2 regions of the Streptomyces sp. NPDC043853 genome follow, and region 1 is predicted to be linked to the other one. Evidence: riboswitches for the same ligand, from Rfam matches in the RefSeq annotation. Region 1 holds a riboswitch; the other holds the start of a gene.
The links. Region 1 has a riboswitch for guanidine ahead of AC067U_RS26205 (Ohr family peroxiredoxin). Riboswitches for the same ligand answer to the same signal wherever they lie in the genome.
Positions count from the first base shown of each region.

Region 2: it holds a riboswitch for guanidine, as region 1 does, so the genes downstream of both, AC067U_RS24035 (DMT family transporter) here and AC067U_RS26205 (Ohr family peroxiredoxin) in region 1, are expected to answer to the same signal.

Region 1 covers NZ_JBWKDJ010000011.1:56,540-60,776, forward strand. The annotation lists gene AC067U_RS26185 (S8 family peptidase) at 1-443, shown strand, start outside; gene AC067U_RS26190 (PIG-L deacetylase family protein) at 549-1,373, shown strand; gene AC067U_RS26195 (hypothetical protein) at 1,442-1,807, opposite strand; gene AC067U_RS26200 (hypothetical protein) at 2,065-2,457, opposite strand; gene AC067U_RS26205 (Ohr family peroxiredoxin) at 2,510-2,992, opposite strand; guanidine-III (ykkC-III) riboswitch at 3,076-3,139, opposite strand; gene AC067U_RS26210 (STAS domain-containing protein) at 3,335-3,664, shown strand; gene AC067U_RS26215 (DUF3291 domain-containing protein) at 3,677-4,231, opposite strand.
Region 2 covers NZ_JBWKDJ010000009.1:203,646-207,882, reverse strand. The annotation lists gene rdgB (RdgB/HAM1 family non-canonical purine NTP pyrophosphatase) at 1-349, shown strand, start outside; tRNA gene AC067U_RS24055 (tRNA-Leu) at 405-488, opposite strand; gene bcp (thioredoxin-dependent thiol peroxidase) at 738-1,205, opposite strand; gene AC067U_RS24045 (DUF3618 domain-containing protein) at 1,318-1,638, shown strand; gene AC067U_RS24040 (GroES family chaperonin) at 1,662-2,003, shown strand; guanidine-III (ykkC-III) riboswitch at 2,056-2,128, shown strand; gene AC067U_RS24035 (DMT family transporter) at 2,161-2,481, shown strand; gene AC067U_RS24030 (transglycosylase domain-containing protein) at 2,537-4,237, opposite strand, start outside.

The DNA of each region.
Region 1 (4,237 bases):
TCGCCGTCCCGTCCGGTGAGGCCTCGTACAAGCTGGTGGCCTCGTCCACCCGGCCCGGGACCGTCACCCGCACCTCGTCCAAGGTGACCGCGACCTGGTGGTTCCGCTCGGCTACCACCGGGGCCGGCGCTCCGGCGCAACTCCCGGCCTCGGTCGTGCGGTTCACTCCGGAGGTACGGCCGGACGGCACCGTGAACGGGGGCCACCCGCACCGCGTGCCGGTCACCGTCCAGGGCCCGGCGGCGGGCAAGGGACTCAAGTCCCTGACGGTGTCCGTCTCCTACGACGACGGGTACACCTGGAAGGCCCTGCCGGTCCAGGACGGCGCCGTCACGGTGCAGACCCCGCCGGCGGGCGGCCATGTCTCGCTGCGCGGCACGGTGGTCGACACCTCGGGCAACAAGTCCGAGATCACCGTCCTCCGCGCGTACCTCACCGACTGACCCGTCAGCCGGCCCCGCACTGCGCGGCAAGGCACTGCACGGCACTGCACGGTACGGCCCCGGAGGGATTCCCCTCCGGGGCCGTACCGCGTCACCATCGGTGACATGACGACCCCACGCACCGGGCCACCTCCACGGACCACCGCGCCGGCCGCCGCCCTCCCCTCCCTGATGGGGATCTTCGGGCACCCGGACGACGAGTCCCTGCTGGCCGGCGGTGTCCTCGCACAGCACGCCGCCGCGGGCGCCCGGACCGCCGTGGTCACCGCCACCTGGGCACCCGGCACTCATCGCTCCGCAGAGCTGGCCGACGCCCTCGCGTTCCTGGGCGCCGGGGAACCGCGGCTGCTCGGGTTCGCCGACGTCCGCGTCCCCGAGTCCGCGCCGGGACGGCCCCGGCTGTGCGATGCACCGGTCGACGAGGTGGTGGGACTCCTCGTCGAACACATCCGGGCGGTCCGGCCCGAGTTGGTCGTGACCCACGACGGCTACGGACAGCTGACGGGGCATCCCGATCACGTACGGACCCACCGGGCGGCGGTCCTCGCGTTCCACGCCGCCGGTCTGGAGCACCTGTACCCGGATACCGGAGCACCCTGGCAGCCCGCGGCCCTGTACGCGGCCACCCATCCGGTCTCGGGGGTGGGCGAGCTGGGCCCGCTCCTGGCGCGGGTCGGCAAGCAGGTGCTGGCCGTTCCGGACGAGCACGTCACCGCGACGGTCGACGTGAGCGACCGGCTCTCACAGAAGTGGGCCGCGGTTCGCGCCCACCGCAGCGAGGTGGCCCGCGACCGGTCCCTGCCCTGCCTCCTCGCCCGCCTGCCGGCTGCGGTCCGGGAGCAGATCATGGCGACCGAGTACTTCACCCGCCTGGGCGCGGTGGCGGGCACCGGGTCCGCACCCGGCGGACTGCGCGAACCGGCGCTGTGAGCCCCGCAGTCGGAGGTCGCCGACCGCGACCGGGATCCGGGGCCGGCCACGGCGCCGCCCGGTGGGGGTCAGGAGGTGCGCTTCAGGGTCCAGGTGTTGGGGTTGAAGCTGGGGACGGCGGAGTAGCGGCAGCCGCTGGAGTAGTAGGTGCTGGTGATGGTCCAGCCGGCGGGCGGCCAGGTGGAGGCGCAGGCGTTGACCTGGGTGCCGACGGGGTAGCCCCGGAGGTCCTTGATCTGCTTGGTGTTGGGCGTGAAGCCGGAGCCGCACCCGCCGCTGTTCCACCACTGGACGTCCACCCAGCCGTCCGGGGTGAGCGTGCTGGAGCACATGGTGAGCGTGTCGCCGGGCGCCGCCGAGGCAGGGCTCGCGGTGATCGCGAGGGCGGTGGCGGCCATGGTGACCAGAGCGGCGGCGTAACGGGTGCGGATCACGGGAGGTCCCTTCCTCGGCACGCTGGGGTCGTCGCCGCCGACGGTCGGCGGGCCGTACCAGGCGCCGCGTCATTGCTATCCGACGCGACAACACCGCAGAAAGTCACCTTCTGGGCATAACTCTGCGGCGTTTTATGGCCGTTGCCGGTACTCGGCACGAAAAAACGGCGCAGCACGGCCATCCGCCACGAGAAGACCGCCGGGTCCTCTCGGGCGTGGCACAGCCGGTCCGCCGAGCACGGCACGTCGGACCGCGGTCACATGCGCCAGTACGTGCCCGTACGGGAGTCGACGTGGACCAGGTGGCGGCCGACTCGTACGACGTGGTGGTCCGTGCCGGACCAGGAGCCGGTGGTGGCGTCGTCGACGGGCAGGGGGGTCCAGACCTCGAGGAAGGTGCTGCCGTCCGTGTTGGCGCCCCACTCGATGAGGTTCGGGCCGTCCCACCGGAAGGTGCCCGCGTCCTCGCCGGGCTCTCCCGTCAGGTGGTGGAAGTGCACCTGCCGGCCGTCGAAGGAGGTCTCACCGGCGAAGCCCCGGCTGTCGGCGAAGTACGGTCCGGCCTGCAGCCACACCACCTCGCCGTCCTCCACCAGGGGTCCGCCGTTGCGGCTGATCCCGCGGCGCAGCCACGCGCCCCGCTCGGGCACCGGGACACCCGGGCCGCCCGGTCGCGGGGCGGACCCGGGAACGGGTACCGGCTCAGGCATCGGTGCCGGTGCCGGTGTCGGTGTGGGTGGCACTGTCGGTGGCACTGTCGTCGACGGCCAGCAGCGAGACCTCGATGTTCCCGCGCACCGCCTGCGAGTAGGGGCAGACCGCGTCCGCCCGGTGGAGCAGGGGCAGCAGGTCCGCCGCGTCCCACCCCGGGAGGGAGACGGTGAGGCTGACGGCGAGGCCGTAGCCGGCGGGCGTGTCCGTGGTGCCCAGCTCCACCGAGCAGGCGACGCGCGCGGCCGAGGCGTCCGCCCCGTACTCGCCGGCGACCTCGGCCAGCGCGGAGGTGAAGCAGGCCGCGAACCCGGCGGCGAACAGCTGCTCCGGGTTGGTGGTTCCGGGCACCTTCTTGCGCGGCGGGGCCAGGTGGACGTCCAGCCTCCCGTCGTCGGTGCGGACCGATCCGGTACGGCCACCGCTCGCGTGCGCGGTCGTCCGGTAGAGGCTGCGGGTGAGCGGCACGGTCATGTGTTCGGCCCATCTGTGCGACGAGGGGACGCCGCCCGGGTCCGGACAGCGGTCGGCAGCTGTCGGTGCGAGCGACGGCGCCTGGCGCGTCGTCGTGCGTAACCGGGTACGGCGCATCTCGTCCGGGGCCTGGGAACCGGGCCGCCGGACAATCTAGCAACGCGGAACGTCCCGACGGGACCGCGCCCGCCCGTGACCCTCCTCACCCGGTGGGCGGGCGAAGGAGGGACAGCGCGCGGCCCGTTCTTCGGTCGGCCGGCGTGCAGGCCCCGTCGGGCCGCACGGGCGGTCTTCTCCGTCGCGTGATCTGATGATCGGAGGTGAGGGCGAAGGGAGCCGGCGATGCCTCTGACGGTGAACACCGATCCGGGTGCCGGACCCGTCCGGGTCATCCGCTGCCAGGGTGACCTCGACATGGACACCCTGGACTCCCTCCAGCGGGCCGGGGAGCGCGCCGCCGCCGAACCGGGGGTCGAACGCCTCGTCCTGGACGTCACCGGCCTGACCTTCATCGACTCCATGGGCCTGCGCTGCCTCCTGCACCTGCGGGAGACGGTGCACCTGGTCCTCGCCGGACCCCTCCCGCACGCCGTGGGGAAGCTCCTGGACCTCTCCGGCACGGACCGGCTGTTCCCCGTCGCCGACGGGGTCGACGCCGCCCGCACCCTGTAGTCCCCACCCCGCCTACGACGCGGGCGCGTCCACGGTTCGGCCGGTCCGCGCCGACGGCACCGACGGCACGGGCGGCACGGGCGGCACCGGCCGCAGGTGCTCGGCCGCTTCGGCCGCGGTGTACGAGGACGCGAAGGTGAAGGCACGGGGGGACGGGCCGTGCGTCCGGAGGTCCGCCAGCCGCTCCAGGGCCTCGTCGACGGTCGGGAGGTGACCGGCGGGCACCCACCAGAGCACCAGGTGCGCCTCGACGTGCCGCTCGAACCAGTTGCGGCGCCCGCGCATCGCCTCCAGGTGCCCGCTGCGGTAGGTGAAGTCCCACAGGGCTTCCCGGGTCTCCCACACGGACATGTTGACGATCAGGTCCTCGCCCGCCGGGCGCAGGGCGGTGGCGTCGTCCGCCCCCTCCTCCACGAGGCGCCAGACGAAGCCGGGCGTGCCGTCGGCGGCGGCGTTGAGCGGCTCGAGCATCTCGACGAACGGCGTCATGCGCGGGTCGTCGAGAGGGTGGAGGAGCGTGGCGACGTTGAACTGGGCGAGGTGGGCGGCGGGCGTGGATGCGGTCATGGCCTC
Region 2 (4,237 bases), on a different contig from region 1:
CATCTTCTCCGCCCGCTGGGCCGGCCGCCACGGCGACGACAAGGCCAACCTCGAACTCCTGCTGGCCCAGCTGGGAGACATCGCCGACGAGCACCGCGGCGCCCACTTCGCCTGCGCGGCCGCCCTGGCCCTCCCCGACGGCACGGAACGCGTGGTCGAGGGCCGCCTCCCGGGCACTCTCCGCCACGCACCGTCCGGCACGGGCGGCTTCGGCTACGACCCGATCCTCCAGCCGGCCGGCGAAACCCGCACCTGCGCGGAGATGACGGCGGCCGAGAAGAACGCCATCTCCCACCGAGGCCAGGCCTTCCGCGCCCTGGTCCCGGTTCTTCGCGACCTCCTGGGCTGACGCCCGTTCACGCCGAAGGCCCCGCACGCACCTGCGTACGGGGCCTTCCCGCCCGTGCGGTTGGGGGGACTCGAACCCCCACGGGTATTACCCCACTGGGACCTAAACCCAGCGTGACTGCCAATTCCACCACAACCGCAACATTGCAACCAATTCGGACATTCGGTCCGGCTGGTCGCGCCTAGTCTACGGTCGCCCGGCTCCGTACCGCGACCGGCTTGCGGCGTCCTCACCGGCGCCAGGCGCGGGTCGCCGCATGGCAGTTGGGGCGCGGGGGTCGAGACTTCCCCCAACGGCCGCCGCGCCGATGCCGGGTTGCTCCGTCCGATAGGCAGAGCGGCCCGCGCCGGTTGTTGGTGCGGGCCGCTCCGAAGGGGCTGAGCAGGGGTCAGATGCCCAGGTCCTTGATGATCTTGGCTACGTGGCCGGTGGCCTTGACGTTGTAGAGGGCGCGCTCGACCTTGCCCTCCTCGTCCACGATCACCGTGGAGCGGATCACGCCGGTGACCGTCTTGCCGTACAGCTTCTTCTCGCCGAAGGCGCCGTAGGCCGTCAGGACCTCCTTGTCGGGGTCGCCGACCAGGGTGACCTTCAGGTCCTCCTGCTCACGGAACTTCGCCAGCTTCTCCGGCTTGTCCGGCGAGACGCCGATGACGTCGTAGCCGGCGGTGGCCAGGACCTGAAGGTTGTCCGTGAAGTCGCAGGCCTGCTTGGTGCAGCCCGGCGTCAGCGCCGCCGGGTAGAAGTAGACGATCACCTTGCGGCCGAGGTGGTCGGCGAGCGAGACCTCGTTGCCGTCCGCGTCGGGCAGGGTGAAGGCGGGCGCGGTGTCGCCCGGCTGCAGTCGCTCGCTCATGTCTCACTGTCTCCTCGGGAGGGGATCGGTACCTCCCCGAGCGTAAGCTGACAGACTGATCGCACAGGACAGTGACCGGACAGTGACCACAGACCACGACGGAGGCGGCGCGGTGCCCGAAGCCAGGACCCCAGCGCAGATCGAGGCGGACATCGTGCGCCGGCGCGAGCAGCTCGCCGAGACGCTCGACGAGATCGGGGTGCGCATGCACCCGAAGACGATCATCGGGGACGCGAAGGCCAAGGCCGTCTCCCATGTGGACCACACCCTCGGCCGTGCCTTCGGCACCGTCCAACGCGTGGTCGAGGACGTCAGGGGCAGCCTGTGGGACGGCTCCGGTGCGCCGCGTCCGGAGCGGGTCCTGCCGGTCGCGCTGGTCGCCGTTGGGGTGATCGGGCTGCTCGCCCTTTCGGCCCGGCGCAAGCGCGGCTGACCGGAGCAGGTAGGTTCATTGGCGTGAGCGAGAACCCCACCCACGACAAGCTGCCCATCCGCATGCTGCACGACCGCGTGCTCGTACGGTCCGACTCCCCCGAGGGGGAGCGCCGCTCGGGCGGCGGCATCCTCATTCCCGCGACCGCGGCGGTGGGCAAGCGGCTGGCCTGGGCCGAGGTGGTCGCCGTCGGGCAGAACGTGCGCACGGTGGAGCCCGGTGACCGGGTGCTGTACGACCCCGAGGACCGGGCCGAGGTCGAGGTCCGGGGCATGACGTACGTGCTGATGCGGGAGCGCGACCTGCACGCCGTGGCCGCGGAGCGGCTGGAGGGGTCCAAGGACTCCACCGGGCTCTACCTGTAGAGGCCGCGGGGCGAAGTCTTGGAGGGCCGGTGACCGGGGTCACCGGCCCTTTTGCGTGCCCTTTGCTACGGTGGGGACGAACCCCGACGAGACGCGCCGTACCGGGTACGACAAGACGACGCACCCCCGTTCCGTACTCGTCCCGGAGGTGCCTGTCATGGCCTGGGTTCTGCTCCTGCTCGCCGGTCTGCTCGAAGTGGGCTGGTCGATCGGCATGAAGTTCACCGAGGGGTTCACGCGGCTGTGGCCGAGCGTGTTCACCGGTGCCGGGATCGTCGCCAGCATGGTGCTGCTGTCGTTCGCCGCGAAGTCGCTGCCGATCGGTACGGCCTACGGCGTGTGGGTCGGCATCGGCGCGGCCGGTGCGGCGGTGCTCGGGATGGCGGTGCTCGGCGAGCCGGTGACCGCCGCCCGGATCTTCTTCATCTGTCTGCTGCTGGTCGCGGTGGTGGGGCTGAAGGCGACTTCCGGGCACTAGTACTGCAGGCGTTCCGTCCCGGGCGGCCGCGCCTTCGGCGCGGGCCCCGCCGTCGTCACCAGCCGGGGAAGCCGGTGGTGCCGCCGCCGTCGGTCTGTCCGCCGTTCGTCTGGCCCCCGTTCCTCTGGCCCCCGTTCGTCTGTCCTGCGTTCGATTGGCCGCCGTCCGTCCGGCCTCCGTTCGTCTGTCCGCCGTCGGTCTGTCCGGCGTTCGTCTGTCCCTCGTCGGTCCGCGGGCCGTCCGTCTGCCCGCCGTTGTCCTGGCCGCCCTGGTCGCGGCCCCCGTTGTCGCGGCCCCCGTCGTCCCCGCCGCCCTGGTCCTGGCCGTCCCCGTCCGGCAGGTCCGGGGTCGGGCGCTCCGACGCCGGGGGCCGGGTGCCGTCCGGTGGGCGGCCCGTGCCGGGAGGTTCGGAGGCGGGGCCGGTCGGCGGGAACGGCGGCTGCGGGGGCGGCGGCTGGTACGCGCCCGGCTGGAGTTCGAGGTCGAAATCGGCCGGCTCCGAGCCCCGCAGCGCTTCCCTCGTGTACGCGGCCCAGATCCGGGCGGGGTAGCCGCCGCCGCTGATGCGGTTCTCGCCGAGGGCGCCGTACAGGGACTCCAGGGTCCCGGTGTCCGGGTCCTGTCCCATGACGGAGACCACCGTCACCAGGTCCGGGGTGTACGCCGCGAACCACGCGGAGCGGTCCAGTTCGCCGGTGCCGGTCTTGCCCGCGGCCGGGCGGCCGGCCGCCAGGGCTGCCGTGCCGGTGCCGTTGTCGACCACGCTGACCAGCATCGAGGTGGTGGTGTCGGCGGCCTCGCGGCCGATGGCCCGGCGCGGGGCCCGCTGGGGCAGGGGGATGGTGTTCCCGCGCTTGGTGATCTTCTCGACCAGGGTGTACGGGGTGTACACGCCGTGGTCGGCCAGGGTGGCGTAGGCCTGGGCCATGTCGAGGACGGAGGCCTGCAGGGTGCCGAGCGCCATGGCCGGGCCGAGGTCGAAGTTGGGGGTGCCGGCGGGGATGCCGAGGGCGACGGCGGTGTCCTTGACCTGCTGCGTGCCGACGTCGACGACCAGCTGCGCGAAGACGGCGTTGACGGACAGGTCGGTGGCGGTGCTGACGGTGATGTCCCCGTAGGAGACCTGTCCCTCGTTCTCGGGTGCGTAGGGGGTCCGGCTGCCGGTGACGGGGCGTTTGTTGTCCCCGTTGTAGAGGGTGTTGGGGGTGATCGGGCGGCCGTCCTGGGTGCGGGAGCCGTTCTCGACGGCGGAGGCGAACACGAACGGCTTGAAGGTGGAGGCGACCTGGTAGTCGTGGCGGGTGGCGTTGTTGACGTACTGCCGGGTGTAGTCGATGCCGCCGTAGAGGGCGACGACCTTGCCGGTCGCCGGGTCGATGGAGGCACCGCCGGCCCGGACCAGCCGGTCGGCCTTGCGGGCCCCCGGGTCGAGGCGGCTGACGAGCTGCTCCTCGACGGCGTTCACGAAGGCCGTCTGGCGGCGCTTGTCGATGGTGGTGGTGATCCGGTAGCCGCCTTCGGCGAGGGTCTTCTCGTCGAGGATCCCGTGGGCGGTGATGTAGTCCTTGACCGCTTCGACGAGGTAGCCGCGCTGGCCGGACAGGCCGGAGGCGGCACGTACCTTCTGCGGTTCGGGGAAGCGGGCGGTCGCGCGCTCGGCGGGGGTCAGCCAGTCCTTCTTGACCATCCCGTCGAGGACGTAGTTCCAGCGGGCCACGGCCCGGTCGCGGCTCTGCGGGTGGGTGACCACGTCGAA